Regions from separate parts of the Dyella aluminiiresistens genome, predicted to be linked through region 2. Evidence: predicted binding sites of a transcription regulator. Region 2 holds the regulator's gene; each other region holds the start of a gene.
What was found. The regulator sigma-54, encoded in region 2, starts transcription at its own class of promoters, with help from an activator protein. The targets are predictions, from matches to a motif close to TGGCACGNGCNTTGC.
Positions count from the first base shown of each region.

Region 1: flgB (flagellar basal body rod protein FlgB) is a predicted target of sigma-54. The motif match lies at 2,158-2,172, and genes of this name have one in related genera.
Region 3: glnA (type I glutamate--ammonia ligase) is a predicted target of sigma-54. The motif match lies at 1,861-1,875, and genes of this name have one in related genera.

Region 1 is NZ_CP132911.1:921,505-925,442, reverse strand. It holds gene flgE (flagellar hook protein FlgE) at 1-554, opposite strand, end outside; gene RA164_RS03825 (flagellar hook assembly protein FlgD) at 600-1,262, opposite strand; gene flgC (flagellar basal body rod protein FlgC) at 1,280-1,723, opposite strand; gene flgB (flagellar basal body rod protein FlgB) at 1,728-2,120, opposite strand; gene RA164_RS03810 (chemotaxis protein) at 2,264-3,181, opposite strand; gene RA164_RS03805 (methyl-accepting chemotaxis protein) at 3,371-3,938, shown strand, end outside.
Region 2 is NZ_CP132911.1:2,688,940-2,692,877, reverse strand. It holds gene hprK (HPr(Ser) kinase/phosphatase) at 1-637, opposite strand, end outside; gene hpf (ribosome hibernation-promoting factor, HPF/YfiA family) at 899-1,222, opposite strand; gene RA164_RS12145 (RNA polymerase factor sigma-54) at 1,358-2,809, opposite strand; gene lptB (LPS export ABC transporter ATP-binding protein) at 2,970-3,689, opposite strand; gene lptA (lipopolysaccharide transport periplasmic protein LptA) at 3,693-3,938, opposite strand, start outside.
Region 3 is NZ_CP132911.1:3,654,146-3,658,083, forward strand. It holds gene RA164_RS16265 (efflux RND transporter permease subunit) at 1-297, shown strand, start outside; gene glnA (type I glutamate--ammonia ligase) at 413-1,822, opposite strand; gene RA164_RS16275 (ammonium transporter) at 2,021-3,322, opposite strand; gene RA164_RS16280 (P-II family nitrogen regulator) at 3,397-3,735, opposite strand; gene RA164_RS16285 (TorF family putative porin) at 3,790-3,938, opposite strand, start outside.

The DNA of each region.
Region 1 (3,938 bases), 1.8 Mb from region 2:
GCGTCGTTGTAGCTGGTGGAGTCGGTAGGGCTGAACGGCGTGGTGGTCGGCACGCTGTCGCTGGCCGACAGGTTGGAGCTCAGCGTGATCGTGGAGGTGGCCTGCGCCGTGCTCTGCGTCGTCATCAGCTTCAGGTCGCTCAGCGTGCTGGTGTCGAAACCGCCGGCGCCGTTCGGCGGGTAGATCTGCAGGTTGGCGCCTTCGGGGGTCTGCACGTAGCCGTCCGCGCTTTCCTGGAAGTCGCCCGCACGGGTGTAGACCGGGCCGTTGCCGCTGTTGACGACGAAGAAGCCGTTGCCGCTGATCGCCATGTCCAGGCTGTTGCCGGTGGTGCTGATGTCACCCTGGGTGAACTGCTGCGCCACTTCCTGCAGGTGGGCACCACTGCCGACCGCGGTCGCGCTGAGGTTGAGCCCGGTCACCGCGAAAATGTCGCCGAACTCGGCGCGCGAGCCCTTGAAGCCGGCCGTGTTGGCGTTGGCGATGTTGTTGGAAATGACGTTGAGGTCGGACTGCGCCGCGTTGATGCCGCTGAGCGTGGTATTCAGAGCCATGATGCGTTCCTCGAAATGATGAAGATGCCCGGGTCGTCGCCGGCGTCAGAGAATCTGAGCCACCTGGCTCAACGAAACATCGCCCACGCCCGCCACCTGCAGGGTGGTACCCGCGGTGGTACCGCCGTAGCCGACGCTGGTCACGGTGCCGGCGACATAGGTGTTCAGTGCCGTGCTGCCGCTGCTCGCGCTCACCGTGTAGTTGCCGCTCGGCAAGGCGTTGCCGTTGTCGTCCTTGCCGTCCCAGCTGAAGTTGGACATGCCTGCGTTCTGCGTGCCGAGCTGGATCGTCCGCACCACGTTGCCTGCCGAGTCGGCGATCTGCACCGTCACCGGACCGGCGCTGGTCACCTGCACGCCACCGTTCATCGCGCTGCCGCTGTAGGCCAGGTTGCTCGACGGCACCAGCACGGAGCGGTCCAGCAGGTTGGACGAGCTCAGCATCTGGTTGGTCTGGGTGGCGCTGGAAACATTGTTGCTGAGCGTGGTGAGGTCGGTATCCAGCTTCTGCGTCGCCGACAGCTGGCTGAACTGCGCCATCTGCGAGACGAACTGCGAGTTGTTGACCGGGTTGGTCGGGTCCTGCGCCTGCAGCTGCGCCGTCATCAGCTTGAGGAAGTCGGCTTGCGACATCGTGCTGGAAAGCGCCGAGCTGACGGACGAACCCGACGACGTGCTGGCGGTGCTGTTGGTATTGATCGTGGTCACGGTTTGCTCCGTCTGGACTAGTTGCCGAGGCTTAAGGTCTTGAGCATCAACTGCTTGGTGGTGTTCATCACCTCGACGTTGTTCTGGTAGGAACGCGAGGCGGAAATCATGTTGACCAGCTCGTCGACCGGGTTGACGTTGCTGCTGTAGACATAGCCGTTGGCGTCGGCCATCGGGTTGCCCGGCTCGTACTGGCGCTGGATCGGGGCATTGCTCTGGGTAATGCCGTCGACCTTGACGCCGACCGAGCCGTCGCCGGCATCGGTGGCGCTGCCGGCCTGCGCGGCCATGCTGGCGTCCTGCTGCACCACCGAGAACACCGGCTCGCGCGAGTGGTAGGCGGCCTGCGCCGAACTCGCCACGCTGTTGGCATTGGCCAGGTTGCTGGCCACCACGTTGAGGCGCAGTGACTGCGCCGCCATGCCCGAGCCGGCGATGTTGAAGATATTGGTAAGCGACATGGCCTCAGTTCCCCGTGATGGCGGTGCGCAGCATCTGGATCTGCGCGGTGATGAAGGACAGGCTGGCCTGGTAGTGCACGCTGTTCGACGCGAACGCGGCTTCCTCGACCTGGGTATCGACGGTGTTGCCGTCCATGCTCGGCTGGGTCGGAATGCGATAGGAAAGCGGCATGTCGCCTGATGTGACCGGCTGGATCTGGTCGGACGACGTCGTGCTCAGCGGCAGTGCCGTCTGCGCATTGCTGGTGCCGGCGAGCACCTTGCGGAAATCGATGTCACGCGCGAGATAGCCCGGGGTATCCGCGTTCGCGAGGTTGCTGGACAGCACCTCCGCACGCTTCTCCCACAGGGCCAGTGCCTGTGTGTGCATGCCGAAAAGGTTGTCGAGACTGCTCATGTTGACTCCACGCGGCCTGGCCGGTGGTAGTCGTGTGGCAATTAGCGTGCCATGCGCCCGGAAACCGCGCAGCGGCGCGGTCTGGCAGCGCACGGCCGGGACCGTGCATCAGGCAGGAGTCGGAATCCCGACGCGTTGGCGGGTCAGTCCGGGAACAGCTCCAGCACGGCGCGGGCCAGTACATCGGGCTGGAATTTGGCGACAAAGCGGTCGGCGCCGACTTCGCGCACCAGGGCTTCGTTGAAAACCCCACTGAGCGAGCTGTGTAGCAACACTTTCATCGAACGCAGGCCAGGCGTCTCGCGGATAGCGCGGGTCAGCGCATAGCCGTCCATGCGTGGCATTTCGATATCCGACACGACCAGCCCCACACCTTCCCCGGCGGGGCCTTCGGCCATCTCCAGCAGCCGGTCCAGCGCCTCGCGGCCGTCCTGCGCCACCACGCACTCGATACCCATCTGCCGGAAAAAATCCACGACCTTGCGCCGGGCCACCGTCGAATCGTCGGCCACCAGCACCCGGCACGGCGCGGATGAGCGCCCGGCCATGACGTTCTGCAGGCTGTCCGACAGCACCGCCGGCGTCTCGTCCAGACTGGCCAGCACATGCTCGACATCGACCACCGCGATCAGCGCGCCGTCCACCCGCGTCACGCCGTTGACGCGCGAACCGAAGCCCAGCGCGGCGGCAGGTGCCGCCATCGACTCACCCTCGCAATGCACGATGCGCAGCGGGTCGGCGACCAGGAAGCCCTGCACGCTGCGGCTGAACTCGGTGACGATCAGGTGCGCGGACGGCTCGTCGCGCAACGAGGGATACCCCAGCGCCAGAGCCAGATCGATCACCGGGATGGTCTGGCCACGATAGTCGCAGCTTCCGGCCAGCAGCTCGTGCGCCTTGGGCATGCGCTCCAGCGGCGGCCGACGCAGCACCTCGCGCACCTTGAACACATTGATCGCGAAAAGCTGCTCGCCACCCACACGGAAAAGCAGCATCGCCATCCGGTTGTGCCCGGCAAGGCGGGTATAGCGCTCCACATTTTCCAGCAACGTACCTGCCATCGCGACATCCAACCGGTTCGACTCGCATGGCTATCGGCCACGCGCGCCACCACTTGAGCCCCGTTCGGCGGCACCCCGGTGGGCCGCCGACATGCCACGGCGGTGCTGGCACGCGCGTTGCTTGCTCAAGTTCCAGGGGATTCCGACGATTCTTGAGAGTCCCTCCCACTTTCAGGAAGTGTCGCATCCATGCCCTTCATCCGGAGCCAGCACCTTGCCGCCATGATCCAGGCCCTCGCCAGCGATGACGAGGCCGGATTCGAACTGCTCTCGAAGCGGCACCCCCAGTTGTCGCAGCTGTTGGCACCGCTGCTCGCGCGGCTGGAACACACGCCCAGCGGCGTTGCCCTGCAGACGCTGGAGCAGCAGAGCCTGTTGCTGAACGCCTCGCAGAGCCTGATCCGCGAACAGGAGACACTGGAACAGGCCATCGCCGAAAGCCGCAACAGCGTCGATCGTTTGACGGAGTCCGGCGCCGGGATCTCGACGATGCTCGGGCAGGCCCGCAGCGGCGTCGACCAAGCCCGCACCGTCGGCGCCCAGGCACAGACCAGCGTAAGCGAACTGGACGGACAGGTCCGCCTGACCCGCACCGCGCTGTCCGCGCTCAACCGCAACCGCGACCGGCTGGCCGAGCAGGTCGGCGAGATCCGCCGGCTCACCGCTTGCGTGCAGGAGCTGGCACACCAGACCAACCTGGTCGCCCTGAACGCCGCCATTGAAGCAGCGCGCGCGGGCGAGGCGGGCCGCGGCTTCG
Region 2 (3,938 bases):
ATTTGGACGGCTTGACGGCCGTGTGGCCGAACATCTCGCGCACGTTCAGCACGCCGAGGCCGCGGACTTCAAGCAGGTCCTGTAGCAGCTCGGGGCAGGTGCCGTCGATCACGTCGGGGGCGATCAGGGTGAATTCGGGGGCGTCGTCTGCCACCAGGCGATGGCCGCGACTGATCAGCTCCAGTGCCAGCTCGCTCTTGCCGGAACCGGCCTCGCCGGTGATCAGCACGCCGATGGAAAACACTTCCAGGAAAACGCCGTGCAGGGTGGTGCGCGGAGCCAGCGTGCGGGCCAGGTGGTACTGCAGCCAGGTAAGCAGCTCATGGCCGCGCTTCGAGCTGAGCCACAGTGGCGTGTCGGTTTCCTCGGCCACTTCGCGCAGGTCGGAGGGGATCGGCTGGTCGCGGGTGACGATGAGCGCGACCGGCTCGGTGGCGGCGATCTTGTGGATGGCCTCCCAGCGCTGGCGCGAGTCCAGGCTGTCGAGGTAGCGCAGTTCCTCGCTGCCGATGATCTGTACCTTGTTCGGGTAGATCACGTTCAGGTAGCCGATCAGCGAAGGGCGCCGGGTCTGGGTGGCGCCGGGATCGAGCGCGCGTGATTCGCCGCGCATGCCGGCGACCCAGCGCAGGGACATGCGCTCGTGCACACCATCGAAGAGTTGTCGGGCAGTCAGCCGGTCCAAGCGGTTTTCCTTTCGTGAGCGCCCGCAGGGGCGATCGCAGAAGGCATTGTGCCAGCTTGGCGGTTCGGGTGTGTTCAGGACATGTCGCGCGGGGTCAGGCGACGAGTACGATCAGGCCTGCCGGACAGCCCTGAATGGAGGTGCCGGGGTGCCATTCGGAATTGCGGGGAAGGCCCGCCACATCGGGATGACGTGGCGGGCCTGCGCTCAGGTTCAGCCGTACTGGCGTTCCTGGCGGACTTCACGCTGATGCTTGTCGCAGATCTTTTCGCGGTGACGGCGCAGCTGGCTTACCAGCTTGTCGAACAGCGTGTCGATCGAGGCGTACATGTCGGCCTCGGCTGCTTCGGCGTGGAGGGTGGCGCCACTGGCGGCGAGCGTGCCTTCGGCGCGTTGCTGCAGTTTGTCCAGGGAGAGCACGATAGTGAGGCTTACCAGACGATCGTCGAGACGGGTCAACCGGTCGAGCTTGGCGGTCACATGGTCGCGGAGGGCCGGGGTGACTTCGATCTGCTGGCCACTGAGTTGGAATTGCATGGTGCGCCTCCTGTGGTTTGCCGCCGTGGCGGCGTGGGTCGATGCACCGTCATGGCAGTGCATTCGGTAACCATTGTTTCCTGATATTGGGACGCCGGACCGGCCGGGCAAGTTCCCCTCCATCGACAAGCCGGTTCAACTGGCGCGCTGACGTTCGTTGGAACTTGGAATACGCAATGCCTCCCTGTACTTGGCGACGGTGCGACGTGCGACCTGGATGCCCTTGTTGCGCAGCTCCACGGCCAGGGCCTGGTCCGAGAGCGGTTTGCGCGGGTCTTCGGCATCCACCAGCTTGCGCAGCATCGCCTGGATGGCGGTGGCCGAGGCGCTGCCGCCATCCTCGGTGGATACGCCGCTGGAAAAGAAATGCTTCAGCTCGAAGGTGCCGCGCGGGGTATGGATGTACTTGCGGGTGGTCACGCGCGAGATGGTGGATTCGTGCATGCCGACTTCCTCGGCGACTTCGCGCAGCACCAGCGGGTGCATGGCCTCGGGACCGTAGTCGAGGAAGGCGCTCTGCCGGCGCACGATGGCATCGGCCACCTTGATCAGCGTCTCGGCACGGGACTCCAGGCTTTTCAGCAGCCAGCGCGCCTCCTGCAACTGGCCACGCATCCAACTGGCGTCATTGCCACGCGCCTGGGCGATCAGGCTGCAGTAGTGTTGGTTGAGGCCGAGTTTGGGCTGGCTGTCGGGATTCAGACTGACCTGCCAGCGACTGCCGGCCTTGCGTGCATAGACGTCCGGCGCGATGTATTCCACCGGAGTGGTGTCCAGCGCCGCGCCGGGGCGTGGATCGAGACTGCGGATCAGCATGGCGGCGCCGGCCGCGTCCTCTTCGTCCACGCGTAGCTTGCGGGCCAGGCGGGCCAGGTCGTTGCGGGCCAGCAGGTCCAGTTCGCCGTCGACAATGCTCAGGGCCAGTTCGCGATGCGGGGTGGCTTCGTCGAACTGTTCCAGCTGGGCGCGCAGGCAGTCGCGCAGGTCTAGGCTGCCGACACCCGCGGGATCGAAGCGCTGCAGTTGCCGTCGCACCGACTCGACGTCCTCCAGGCTGGCACCGAGGTGAGCCGGCAGGGCCGCGAGGATGGCATCGAGCCCCTCGGTGAGGTAGCCGTCGTTGTTGAGCGCGTCGATCAGTACCGTGGCAATGGTTTTCTGGCGGGTATCCAGCGAGCTCAGATTGAGCTGCCACTGCAGGTGTTCCTGCAGGGTTTCCGGGGCCGCGTTCTGCGGTTCAAGCCCATCGTCATCGCGTGATCCGCTGCTGCTGCCGGTATGGCTGGCGGAAAAGTCGATCGGCTGTTCGCTGTTGACGTCGCCCTCAGTCCATTCCGGGATGTCGGCGGGATCGTTGTCGGCGGCAACTTCGGCGGTGTTGGAGGTATAGGCATCCTCGCCTTCGTGCTCGTCTTCGGCGCCGGGCTCGGCGTCCTCGGCGAACTCCAGCAAGGGGTTGCTCTCGGCGATCTGGCGCAGTTCGGCCTCAAGCTCGAGTTGCGACAGTTGCAGCAGACGGATCGCCTGTTGCAACTGGGGCGTCAGGGCAAGCTGCTGATTGAGACGAAACTGCAGTCCGGGTTTCATGTCCGCCGGTCGGGATGAACTCGCTGTCATCCTAACCCCTCGCCACGGAGGCGACCATAGCCTTGGCCGGTATTTTGCTAGCGGCGCAGCTGCGCGGCCCCCTCCGTTCCCGCGCTGGCTGGTCTGACGGGGTGCACGGAAAGGGGCCTGGTGTGGTTTTTCAGAGCTTGAATTCGCGTCCCAGATACACCTCGCGCACCTTCTCGTCGGCCAGGATGTGGGCCGGCGTGCCGCGCGAGAGCACCTCGCCCTCGTTCAGGATGTAGGCGCGATCGCAGATGCCCAGGGTTTCGCGCACGTTGTGGTCGGTGATCAGGACGCCGATACCACGTTCCTTCAGGTGCCGCACGATGCGCTGGATTTCGCCGACCGAGATCGGGTCCACGCCGGCGAAGGGTTCGTCCAGAAGCATGTAGCGTGGCTGTGCGGCCAGCGCGCGGGCGATCTCGACCCGGCGTCGCTCGCCGCCGGACAGGCTGACGCCCTTCTGGTCGGCGATATGGCCGATTTTCAGCTCGTCGAGCAGACTTTCCAGTTCGGCGGCCCGCTGCCGGGCGTTGAGTCCGTCACGCAGCTCCAGCACGGCCAGGATGTTGTCGGCCACGCTGAGCCGGCGGAACACCGAGGCTTCCTGCGGCAGGTAGCCGATGCCCAGCTTGGCGCGGGCGTGCATCGGCAGTCCGGTGATGTCCTGCTTGTCGAGGCGGATGCTGCCGCCATCGGCTTCGATCAGGCCGACCACCATGTAGAAACAGGTGGTCTTGCCGGCGCCGTTGGGGCCAAGCAGGCCCACCACTTCGCCCTGGCGGATGGAAAATCCGAAATCGCGCACGACCTGGCGCGAGCGGAAGCGTTTCTGCAGGCCTTCAGCGGAGAGCATGGGTCAGTGCTGTCCCTTCGGGTTGGACGCGGAGCTGGCGCTGGCGGGTACGACGGGCTTGGACGCGGTCTTGCCGGTCGCAGGCTTGGGCTTGGGTATGAAGGTCATGTGCACGCGGCCGTCGGTGCCGCTGACGCCGGTCATCTCGCTGGTCTGGGTGTTGTAGGTGAGCTTGTCGCCGTGTGCTTCGCCGCGGCCCTTCTGCTGGATGAAAGCGTGGCCAGTGAGCACGGCGATGCCGGTGTCGTT
Region 3 (3,938 bases), 970 kb from region 2:
ATCCGCGAAGCGGCGCTGGTGCGTTTCCGCCCGATCACCATGACCACGCTCGTGGCGATGGGCGCGGCACTGCCGCTGGCGATCGGCTTCGGCCAGGGCTCGGAAATGCGCCAGCCGCTGGGTATCGCCATCCTCGGCGGCCTGCTGGTGTCGCAGCTGCTGACCCTGCTCAGCACCCCCGCGATCTACCTGTGGCTGCACGACCGGCGCGAACGCAAGGCGAAGCGACGCGCTCTGCGCGAAGAGATCCGCCGCCAGCGCGAGCTCACCAAACGGATGCCGGCGCTGCCCAAATAACCCGCCGGGACGCGAACGGCGCTCGTGCGTCGATCTGCCGGGGCGGGCGGTCCGGACCCATACAAACGACAACGGGCGCCATGGCGCCCGTTGTCCCGTCCAGCTGACGCTGCGATCAGATCGCGTAGTACATCTGGAATTCCAGCGGATGCGTGCTGGCGCGGTACCGGGTCACTTCCTGCATCTTCAGCGCGATGTAGCCGTCGATGAAGTCGTCGGTCATGACGCCGCCGGCCTTGAGGAACTCGCGGTCCTTGTCCAGCGCTTCCAGCGCGGCATCCAGGCTGGCGCACACTTGCGGGATGTTCTTTTCTTCTTCCGGCGGCAGGTCGTACAGATCCTTGTCGGCCGGCGCACCCGGGTCGATCTTGTTCAGGATGCCGTCGAGACCCGCCATCATCAGCGCGGTGAAGGTGAGGTAGCCCGACTGCATCGGATCGGGGAAACGCACTTCGATACGGCGGCCCTTCGGGCTGGACACGTACGGGATGCGGCAGCTCGCCGAGCGGTTGCGCGCCGAGTAGGCCAGCATCACCGGCGCCTCGAAGCCCGGCACCAGGCGCTTGTAGCTGTTGGTGGTGGAGTTGGCGAAGGCGTTGATCGCCTTAGCATGCTTGAAGATGCCGCCGATGTACCACAGCGCGGTCTGCGACAGGCCGCCGTACAGGTCGCCGGCAAACAGGTTCTCGCCGTTCTTGCTGAGCGACTGGTGCACGTGCATGCCGCTGCCGTTGTCGCCCACGATGGGCTTGGGCATGAAGGTGACGGTCTTGCCGTTCTGGTGCGCCACGTTCTTGATCACGTACTTCAGGGTGATCAGCTCGTCGGCCTTCTTCACCAGCGTGTTGAACTTCACGCCGATCTCGCACTGGCCGGCGTTGGCCACCTCGTGGTGATGCACTTCCACTTCCTGACCCAGCGACTCGAGCACCTTGCACATGTCGGCACGCAGGTCACCCAGCGAGTCGACCGGCGACACCGGGAAGTAGCCGCCCTTCACGCCGGGACGGTGGCCCATGTTGCCGTCCTCGTACTTGAAGCGCGAGCTCCAGGCGGCCTCTTCGGACTCGATTTCGTAGAACACGCGGCCCATGTCGTTCTGCCAGCGCACCGAATCGAAGATGAAGAACTCGGGCTCCGGTCCGAAGAAAGCAGTGTCGGCCACGCCGGTGGACTTCAGGTACGACTCGGCGCGCTTGGCGATGGAGCGCGGATCACGGCCGTAGGCCTGCATGGTGCTCGGCTCCAGCACGTCGCAATGGATCACCATCTGCGGGTGTGCGCTGAACGGGTCCAGATAGGCGGTTTCCGGATCGGGCATCAGGATCATGTCCGACTCGTTGATGCCCTTCCAGCCACTGATGGAGGAGCCGTCGAACATCTTGCCGTCCTCGAAGGTCGACTCGTCGATGGCGTGCGCCGGAAAGGTGACGTGATGGTGCTTGCCGAGCATGTCGGCAAAACGGAAGTCGACGAACTCGACCTCGTGTTCCTGGATCAGGTCGAGCACTTGCTGGGCATTCATGGGGAACCTCGACTGGAGTAGATGACTGGTTAGGGATAGCAAGCGCCATGCCATCAACGGAATGGCGCCATGCCTTTGATCTGGCGGGCCATCACGCCGGATGGCCCGCTTGCACTCGCATCATAACCGGGCGAACACGGAGAAGTATTGCACCAAAATCGGGCACGCCACATCGCCCCCTGGGCGTGCCCGATGGCATCAGCTTTCGTAAGCGGTCTCGCCATGCGAGGTGATATCCAGGCCCTCGCGCTCCGCCTCGGTCGATACCCGCAGGCCGAACAGCAGCTTGACCACGAAATAAGCCGCCACGGAGACCAGACCGCTCCACACCAGGGTGATACCCACACCGAGCGCCTGCACGCCCAGCTGCTGCAGCATCGTGCTGTTGCCGCTGCCGAAACCGGTACCGCCAAGGGCCGGGGCACTGAAGACGCCGGTCAGCAAGGCGCCCAGAATACCGCCGAGACCGTGCACGCCGAACACATCGAGCGCATCGTCGGCACGCAGAATCTTCTTCAGGCCAGTCACACCCCAGACGCAGACCACGCTGGCCAGGGCACCGATCGCCAGCGAACCCATCGGCCCGACCGTGCCACATGCCGGCGTAATCGCCACCAGCCCGGCCACTGCACCGGACGCTCCGCCAACCATCGACGGCTTACCCTTGGTGACCGCCTCCAGCCCCAGCCAGGCCAGCACCGCCGCCGCCGTGGCGAGCAGGGTGTTGATGAAGGCCAGGCCCGCACCCGCGTTGGCTTCCAGGTTGGACCCCGCATTGAAGCCGAACCAGCCCACCCACAGCAGCGAGGCACCGATCATGGTGAAGGTGACGTTGTGCGGCTTCATCGACTCGCGCCCCAGGCCCAGGCGCGGCCCGACCATGTACGCGCCGACCAGGCCCGCGATACCGGCGTTGATGTGCACCACCGTACCGCCGGCAAAGTCCAGCGCGCCCTTGGCGAACAGGAAGCCGTTCGGGCCACACCACACCATGTGCGCGATCGGCAGATAGGCAAAGGTGAACCACAAGGCGGTGAAGGCGAGCACCGCACGAAAGCGCATGCGCTCGGCGAACGAGCCCACGATCAACGCACCGGTAATACCGGCGAAAGTGGACTGGAACACCACGAACACCTGCTCGGGCAACGCGACCCCGGGCGTGAAGGTGGCGGCCAGGCTGTCCCTGGTGACTCCGTGCAGGAACAGCTTGTGCAGGTTGCCGATGAAGGCGCCATCGCCATTGAACGCCAGGCTGTAGCCATAGATGGCCCACAGCACCAGGATCATCGAAAACACCGTCATCACCTGCATCAGCACCGAGAGCACGTTCTTCGAACGCACCAGGCCACCGTAGAACAATGCCAGGCCGGGCACCGTCATCAACAACACCAGCAGGGTGGATGTCAGCATCCAGGCGACGTCGCCCTTGTCGACGACCGGTGCCGGCGTTGCCGCATGGGACATGGGCGACACCATCCACATGGCGAATACGACGAACATCAACGTCCACGCCGGTAGCGCTCGAGCGGATCGGGAAAGCATGATCTGTTTCATGGAAACCTCGCGGGTGAGGATCAGAGGGCGTCGGCGTCGAGTTCGCCGGTACGGATGCGGATGACCTGGTCGATCGGGCTGACGAAGATCTTTCCGTCGCCCACGCTGCCGGTCCTGGCCGATTGCTGGATCGCCTCCAATGCGCCTTCCAGCAGTTCATCCGTGACCACCACTTCCACTTTCAGCTTGGGCAGGAAATCCACCACGTATTCCGCCCCGCGGTACAGCTCGGTATGCCCTTTCTGGCGACCGAAACCACGGACCTCGCTGACCGTGATGCCGCTTACACCTGCGGTCGTGAGCGCGTCACGTACCTCGTCGAGCTTGTATGGCCGGATGATGCAACTGATCAGTTTCATGCCAGTCTCCCCTTGTGGGACGGCGGCACCACGGCCACCGCCGTGAATCCGGAATCAGAACGATTTGGCGAGCGAGAGAATGCCGGTGGCACGCCCCAGGTAATGCCCGTAGGCATTGGTGTAGACGCTGCGCGAGGCGTTGGTGTCGTAATAGCCCAGCGATACCGAATAACCGTGCGCGAAGGCACGCGTCACCCCGACTT